2 regions of the Variovorax sp. PBL-H6 genome follow, and region 2 is predicted to be linked to the other one. Evidence: predicted binding sites of a transcription regulator. Region 2 holds the regulator's gene; the other holds the start of a gene.
The links. Region 2 encodes FNR, which switches genes on or off when oxygen is low (the NO sensors DNR and NnrR bind a similar motif). Its sites were predicted from a motif close to TTGATNNNNATCAA; they were not measured.
Positions count from the first base shown of each region.

Region 1 (4,198 bases), 690 kb from region 2:
CGGCTATCACGAAGACCATCGCTTTGCGCAGGTTGGCGAACACACGGCGCCCGTAGCGAACCGCCGTGACCAGCGAGGCAAAGTCGTCGGTCAGCAGGACCAGCGCAGCCGCCTCGCGCGCCACCTCCGTGCCCCGCGCGCCCATCGCCACGCCGATGGCGGCTGCCTTCAGCGCGGGTGCGTCATTGACGCCATCGCCGGTCATTGCGACTACATCGCCCCTTGCGGCAAACGCCCGCACGATGCGCAGCTTCTGTTCGGGTTGGACGCGCGAGAAGATGCAGGTGTCAGCCAGGCGCGCGGCGAGCGCCTCATCCGTAAGCGATGCAAGCTCGACCCCGCTGATGACCGGCGTGTCGGCTTGCATGCCGGCCTGGCGAGCCACCGAAAGCGCCGTCGCCGAATGGTCGCCTGTCATCATCACCACGCGGATGCCGGCAACGCGGCACTCGGCGATGGACTGCGCCACATGGGGTCGCAGCGGGTCTTCAAGCCCGAGGAGCCCCAGGAACTGGAACTCGAAATCATGCTGGATCTCGGGCAGCGAGGCTGCGCCGAAGGTGGCTTGCGCCACACCCAGTACGCGCAGGCCGTCCTGCGCCATTGCTCGCACCTGCGCGGCCACGCTGGCACTCCGCCCCGGGTCCATGTGGCACAGGTCGACGATGGCTTCCGGCGCGCCTTTGGCCGCGATGAGCCGGTCGCGCTGATCCGGCGACTGCCACACGCGCGACATGGCCAGCATCCCTGGAGACAAGGGATAGTCGTCCACAAGCGTCCATTCGGCGTGCAAGTGCTCCGTGCCGGCGAGCAGGTCCCTCCCGGCAGCGACGATGGCCGCCTCCATCGGATCAAAGGTCCGTCGATGGCTGGCGAGCACGGCGTACTCCAGGACACCATGCAGCTCCTCCTGCAGTGCGCCACCGGCCATTTGCAGCCGGTCATAGACCGCCGCCTCGGACCACAGGCGTCTGATGGACATCCGGTTGACGGTGAGCGTGCCGGTCTTGTCCACGCACAGCACGGTGGTGCCGCCGAGCCGTTCGATGGCGGGAATGCTCTTCACGAGAACCTTCTCGCGCGCCAGCCTCCAGGCGCCCAAGCCAAGGAAGAGCGTGAGGACCAGCGGAAGCTCTTCCGGCAGGATCGCCATGGCAAGCGTGAGCCCCGCCAGTACCCCCTGCAGCCACTCGCCCCGGCTGATGCCGTGCGCGACGACGAGGACACCGGCCAGCGCGAGGCCGATGGCGACCATCTGCTTGACGATGCGGCGCGTCTCCAGCTGGATCGGCGTGGATACGGCCGCGACGTTCGCGAGCGACTGACCGATGCGCCCCAGCGCGCTGCGGGCGCCGGTGGCAATCACGCAACCGAGCCCGGCTCCTCGCGTCACCAGAGTGCCGGAGAACGCCTTCGAAGTGTCCTCGGTCGTCCTCGATGGCGAAGGCTCCTTCCCCACTGGCATGGACTCGCCGGTCAGCAGCGACTCGTCGATGGCGAGATCGGTCGCATGGACGAGATCCATGTCAGCGGGGACGCGGTCACCTTCGTTCAGCAGCACGACGTCGCCGACCACCAGCTCGCGCGCAGGAACGCGGTGCGCTGTCGCGCCGCGAAGGACCATGGCCTGCGGGCTGGCCAGCTCGCGCAATGCATCGAGCGCGCGTTCGCTGCGCCGCTGTTGAAAGAAGCTGATGGCCATGACCACGGTGACGAAGCCGAGGAGCATCAGTGCTTCGTGGGCATCGCCGAGCACCATGTAGATGCCCCCGCACGCCACCAGCAGCAGGAACATCGGCTCGGATGCCACCTCGCGCGCCACCCTCAGCATCCCGCGTGGGCGCGAAACCGGCAGTTCGTTCGGGCCGTCTCGCTTCAGCCGATACGCCGCCTCCGCCTCGTTCAGCCCGCCCGGCACGGGCGCGGACACCGGTCCTCGCGAGCGCTCGTTCATCGATACCGCGGCGGCTCCGGTGCCTCGACTCGCATCGCGAAAAGAATCTTCATGGCTTGACTCTGGTTGAACTCGAGTCGTCCGATGATCGTCGCGAGCGTGTCGATCTTCCTTGCGCCAGATCAAGGCGCAAGATATCGCGGGTGTCGACACTGCGACGAGGGCCATCGAGGCGCGCTGCCATGGCCTGCACCACCCATCCATCCTCAACGAAGGAGACATGCAATGAGCGAGACCCTGCAGCAGGAGCCCACCACTTGCATCACCGGTTCGAATGCCGCTTGCCGCGGCGCCGACCTGCGCACCAGGCTCGACGATACCTTGCATGACGTGCGTGCACAGTTCGGCGAGTTGCAGGACACGAGCTTGCGGAAGGCGCGCGAGGCCATGCGCTCCGCCGACGCGTCCGTCCACCAGCACCCCTACGGGGTACTTGCGGCCGTGGCGGTCACAGGCCTGCTCGTCGGCTTCCTGGCCGCCCGGCGCTGAGCTGTCCGGCTTCCTTTCGGGAAGTGGCCATGGCGGCCCGACCCTCGAAAGGCAAGCTGGACCGGCTGGCTCCACTGCCATGCTGTCCTTCGATCCCTGGCTCGCCGGCACGGTGGCAGCGCAAGTCGCCGCTGCCGGCCATGCCGATGGCGATGCCCTGACGGCACTTCGGGCGCGGCGCCTTGGCGAACTCGTCGAGTCCGCCGCAAACCGTTCTCCCTTCTATGGGCGTCTACTCGCGGGCCACCGTACCGGCCCCGTTCGTCTGACCGATCTGCCCATCCTGCACAAGAGTGAGCTGATGGCACATTTCGACGAATGGGTCACCGATCCGGAGGTGCGGCTGGAAGACCTGCGCCACTTCGTCTCGGACCCGGCATCGATCGGAATGCCCTTCGGGGACGACGCATACACCGTGTGGGAAAGTTCCGGCAGCAGCGGCGAACCGTGCATCTTCGTACAGGACCGCAAGGCCATGGCCGTCTACGATGCGCTGGAAGCGCTGCGCAGGCCACCGCTGCGGCCCTTGCGCCGCTGGATGGATCCGTGGTGCCTTGGCGAACGCATCGCCTTCGTTGGGGCGACAACCGGGCATTTCGCGAGCACGGTCTCGGTGGCGCGCCTGCAGCGGCTGAACCAAGTTCTCGCGCCGCGCCTCCACAATGTGTCCTTTCTTCAGCCCATGTCGCAGCTGGTTGAAGACTTGAACCGCATCGCTCCCACCGTGATTGCCACGTACCCGAGCGCAGCGGTGTTGCTGGCGCAAGAGCAGCTTGCCGGTCGCTTGCACATCGCGGCGCAGGAGGTATGGACCGGCGGCGAGGGTCTTTCCGACGCCATGCGACGACTCGTCGAGGCAGCCTTCCACTGTCCAGTCGCGAACAGCTACGGCGCGTCCGAATTCCTGTCGCTCGCCTTCGAGTGCCCCTTGGGCCACTTGCACCTGAACGGCGACTGGGCGATCCTCGAATCGGTGGACGACGAAGGGCGTGCCGTCCCGTGCGACACAGCGGGTGCAACGGTGCTTCTCACCAATCTCGCCAATCACCTGCAGCCGCTCATCCGCTACGACCTTGGTGACCGCGTGACGCTGCACACCGATCCGTGTCCCTGCGGATCGCATCTTCCTGTCATTGACGTGGAGGGCCGCTGCGACGAGACCCTCCAGCTCGGCCGCGGCCCCGGCCACCTCGTCTCCCTTCTTCCGCTGGCCCTGAGCACGGTCCTGGAGAGCGAAGCCGGCTTGTTCGACTTTCAACTGGTGCAGGAGGGGCCGTCCGAGCTCCTGCTGCGCACCAGCCTGCACGGCGCAGACGCCGCGGCCGCGCTGGAACACGGCCGCGGTGCGCTCGAGGTCTTCCTGCGCGCCCAGGGCGCGCAAGGAATTCGTATCCGTTGCCGAAGCGCGGAGCCCGCACTGTACGGCCGCAGCGGCAAGGTCCAGCGGGTCATCGCGGCACCACAGTGGCGCGCAATCCTCCTGGGCGAACGGAGCCGGCCACCCCACGTGCGTGAATGTTGATACAGCGCAAGCGCCGCGATGCGCCTGCAGCGAACAATGAACCGGCTCGTCGACCTGGCCGACGGCGGGCAAGTTCAAGACGGCCGACGAACGAGGGAAAGCCATGTACCAACATATTCTGGTTCCGCTGGACGGCAGTGCCACCGCCGAGCGCGGCCTGCGCGAAGCCATACGGCTCGCCGCCGAGCAGAAGAGCAAGCTGCGCCTGTTGCACGTCATCGATGACTTTCCGA
Region 1 covers NZ_LR594659.1:3,739,901-3,744,098, forward strand. The annotation lists gene G3W89_RS17660 (cation-translocating P-type ATPase) at 1-1,954, opposite strand, end outside; gene G3W89_RS17665 (DUF883 family protein) at 2,180-2,443, shown strand; gene G3W89_RS17670 (phenylacetate--CoA ligase family protein) at 2,523-3,965, shown strand; gene G3W89_RS17675 (universal stress protein) at 4,069-4,198, shown strand, end outside.
Region 1: a site for FNR is predicted at 2,067-2,080, ahead of G3W89_RS17660 (cation-translocating P-type ATPase). Genes of this name have one in related genera too.

Region 2 (4,198 bases):
GGCGCGGCGGCAAGCCCTACCTTTGCCTTTGTGAAGTCCGCCCTCTTTGATCCTCATGTCCAGGCGCCGCTGCGCGAGCCGTTGCTCGCCAAGAGCATTTTCGAGACCTTCGTTGCGGTCGATCGCCTGCGTGCGGGCGCCCGTGCGGGCGCCCTCGGCCACCCGCTGCGCGGCAAGAACCTGGCGCTGCTGCTGGGGCCGGATTCGGGCGCGGAGGTCCCTGTGCTCCGGCGCGCAGCGCAGGACCTGGGCGCCCGCGTGGCAGAGCTTCGATTCACCGCTCCCGCGGACCCCGGAGCGCCCGCGCGCGACGACGTCCGCGTGCTGGCGCGCATGCTGGGCCGCATGTACGACGCCGTCGACTGCGGGCACCTGCCGCCCGCAGCGGCGCGCCAGGTCGAGCAGGACGCGGCCGTGCCGGTCTACCGTGGCCTGGCGCTGGACGATCATCCCGCCCGTGTCGTGGCGGACCTGATGACGCTGCGCGAGCAGCGCTCGCCGCCCGGGGCGTCGATCCTGTTCCTCGGCGACCCCTCCACCGTGCGGGGCCGCCGCTTCGTCGCAGCCGCCCGGGAGGCGGAGTTCGACGTGCGGATCGCCGGCCGCGGACAGTCCACGCGCGACGACGCGACCTTCCTCGTGGATGCCACGCACTCCCCGCACTGGTCGCTGCTGGCATCTGCCTGCCCTGTCGACGAGGCCCGGCGTGCGGAAAATCACCGCAGCGTGATCCAGGCCGTGCTGCTGGATACGATCGTCAAGGGCTGAGCCCTCAGCCGCACCAGAGCTCGATCTGGTGCCTCAGGTCGATGCTCAGCGCCTGCAGGGACATCAGCGCCAGCAGCGTGCCGGCGAGACGGGTTCCCCATGTGCCGCGCAGCAGCCCGGCGCCCCGGCCCAGGTGCTGCCACAGCCATGGCGCCGCCATCAGCGATACGCCGCTGCCCGCGGCGAAGAGCGCCATCACCCATGCGCCTTGCAAGGGGCCATTGGCCAGGCTTGCGAGCATCAGTGCCGAGTAGAGCAGTCCGCAGGGCATGGAGACCCACAAGGCGCCGATGGCGAGCAGGCCGGGCGCCGAGCCCGATGCCGGCCGCAGACGCATCGCGAGCGAGCGCCCGATGCGGCTCGCCCACAGCGGCTGGCGACCCAGCGCGGCCAACAGCAACCCCCAGGCCAGGACGAACACATGCAGCAGCACCCAGAGCGGGCGCAGCGCCGCCACCTGCTCGCTCGCCAGGGCCAGGCCCTGCGCCGCGACCGCGGCAAGCGCGCCGGCCGCCGCATAGCCGGCGATTCGACCCGCATGGAACAGCCATGGCGCGGACGCCCCTCGCACGCCTGCACGCGGCAGCGTCGCGACGCCCCCGCCTTCAGGCGCGCGGACGATCCGGATCACGCCGGCGCAGGCCGCACCGCACATGGCCACGCAATGCGGACCTCCAGCCAATCCCATCAGGAGTGCGGTGCCTGCAAGTGCCGTCTGCATGTTCAGGCCGGCCCGCGCCGCGGCAGCGCCGGCGACGAGGCGGTACAAGGATCGAGGGCAAGAGATGAATTCATCGCGACGGCCAGGGCGGGCAATGGATCACTATGCCGGCAGGCCGGCCTGCGGCCCTTGATGTGCATCAACCCGGCACCACCCGCCGCAGCCCAGAATCGGCGAAAACTTCATCGCCCTTCATGAAAGCCCAGAACATCAAGGTCTCCTGCTCGAGCTGCACCCTGCGCGAGCTCTGCATGCCGGCCGGGCTGGAGCCGGATGAGCTGAAGCGCATCGACGAGCTCGTTTCCACGCGACGCAAGGTGAGGCGTCGCGAGACCTTGTTTCGCAACGGCGAACGCTTCACTTCGCTCTACGCGATTCGCTCCGGCTTCTTCAAGACCCGCGTGGCCAGCGAGGACGGGCGCGACCAGGTCACCGGCTTCCAGATGGCGGGCGAGATCATCGGACTCGACGGCATCGTCAACGAACAGCACACCTGCGACGCCGTCGCGATCGAGGACGCCGAGGTCTGCGTGCTGCCCTTTCACCGCCTCGAGGCGCTGTCGCGCGATGTCAAGGCGCTGCAGCGCCACGTGCACCAGATCATGAGCCGTGAAATCGTGCGCGAGCACGGCGTGATGCTGCTCCTGGGCAGCATGCGGGCCGAGGAGCGGCTTGCGGCCTTCCTGCTGAACCTGGTGCAGCGGCTGCACGCGCGCGGCTTCTCGCAGTCGGAGTTCATCCTTCGCATGACCCGCGAGGAGATCGGCAGCTACCTGGGCCTCACGCTCGAAACGGTGAGCCGCACGCTTTCGAAGTTCATGACCGACGGCATCGTCGAGATCGACCAGCGCAAGGTGCGCATCGTCGATCCGGAAGCGCTGCGGCGCATCGTCAACCCTCCTGGCTGTTGATCTCCTTCGCCCCTCTCGTCAGCAGCAGCGTCAGTGCACTTGCGCCGGCCGCCAGCATCCAGAAGACGAAGAAGCCGCCTGTGTAAACCGCCTGGCGAGACAGGCCGATGGCTTCGCCGCGCCAGTGAAGATCGATCGGGTCGACCAGCGCGAAGACCAGCAGCTCGGTGGCGCAGGCCAGCAGGAAGGCGGGCCAGAGAATCGACATCCAGTTCTGCATCTTCATGATGTTCAGCGCCGGGGCGCGGGCACGTCGGAGTCCGGCGTCGCCGCGTGATTGCGTCCGGCCAGCGCCGGCAGCAGCTTCTTGTCGGCAGGGGCCCTGTCGATCTCGATGCCGCGGCGGGAATAGTCCGGCTCGATCACCGGATCGGGTGTTCGCACGGCGAGCCAGAGTGTGAGGAAGCTCGCGGCGACGACGATGGCTGGCCCCGCCATCACCATCCAGAGCAGCGGAAAGCGCCACCAGGCTGCGGCTGCCTCGGGAGTTGGCGAAATCGTCGTGTGGTCGTTCATCGAGCTCTCCTGGAGATTCGGATTCTGGTCGTGCGGAACATTCAACGGGGCACCAGGAAGACGGCCTTCTCCGACACCTGCGCGCTGCCGTCCATCGAGCGCACGTCGAAGTGCACCGGGTGGGAGCCGGCCGCCGCGCTGCCATACGGCAGCTGCAGCCGCACCGCGACCCAGCGCGACTGCGCGGGTCCCACTTCGACCGGATCGGCCGGCGACACGCCCAGCCCCTCCAGGCCGTGCGCCTCGACCCGATAGCGCTGCGGCCGCTCGGTCGCGTTCATGATTTGCAGCCGGTAGACGTTCTCGAGCTGCCCGCCCTCCACGATGCGTGCGAGCGAGGCGCGGTCGCGCACCACGTCGACCTTCAGCGGCGTGCGCACGACCAGGCTCGCGAGCAGCCCGACGGTCAATGCCATCAGCACCGAGGCGTAGATCAGCACCCGTGGGCGCAGGACCCGGCGCAGCACCTGGGCGCGCGTCCACCGGCCGGCCATCCCGTTCTGCGTCGCATACCGGATCAGGCCACGCGGGCTCGCCATCTTGTCCATGACGGTGTCGCAGGCGTCCACGCACAGGCCGCAGCCGATGCACTCGTACTGCAACCCCTGGCGGATGTCGATGCCGGTCGGGCAGACCTGCACGCACAGCGTGCAGTCGATGCAGTCGCCGACGCCGAGGGATCGCGCGTCGCTGCCCTTCGCCCGCAAACCGCGGGGCTCGCCGCGCGCGGCGTCGTAGCTCACGATCAGCGTGTCGCGATCGAACATGGCGCTCTGGAAGCGCGCATAGGGGCACATGTACATGCAGACCTGCTCGCGCATGAAGCCGGCATTCCCGTAGGTCGCAAAGCCGTAGAAGAAGACCCAGAAGACCTCCCACGAGCCCATGCGGGTCTGCAGGAACTCGAGGCCCAGTTCGCGGATCGGCGTGAAATAGCCGACGAAGGTGAAGCCGGTCCACAGCGCGATGCCGAGCCAGATGATGTGCTTGAACCACTTCTTGACCAGCTTCTCCAGCGAGAACTCGCCCTCGTCCAGCCGCATGCGCGCAACGCGATTGCCCTCGATCTTGTGCTCGACCCACATGAAGATCTCGGTGTAGACCGTCTGGGGACACGCATAGCCGCACCAGAGCCGCCCCGCCACCGCGGTAAAGAGGAACAGCGAGAGTGCCGAGATCACCAGCAGCCCGGTGAGGTAGATCAGGTCCTGTGGGTACAGCACCAGGCCGAGGATGTAGAAGCGCCGGGCCCCGAGGTCGAACAGCACGGCCTGGCGCTGGC
Region 2 covers NZ_LR594659.1:3,045,293-3,049,490, reverse strand. The annotation lists gene G3W89_RS14295 (hypothetical protein) at 1-768, shown strand, start outside; gene G3W89_RS14290 (sulfite exporter TauE/SafE family protein) at 773-1,537, opposite strand; gene fnr (fumarate/nitrate reduction transcriptional regulator Fnr) at 1,684-2,400, shown strand; gene G3W89_RS14280 (hypothetical protein) at 2,381-2,626, opposite strand; gene G3W89_RS14275 (FixH family protein) at 2,632-2,916, opposite strand; gene ccoG (cytochrome c oxidase accessory protein CcoG) at 2,958-4,198, opposite strand, start outside.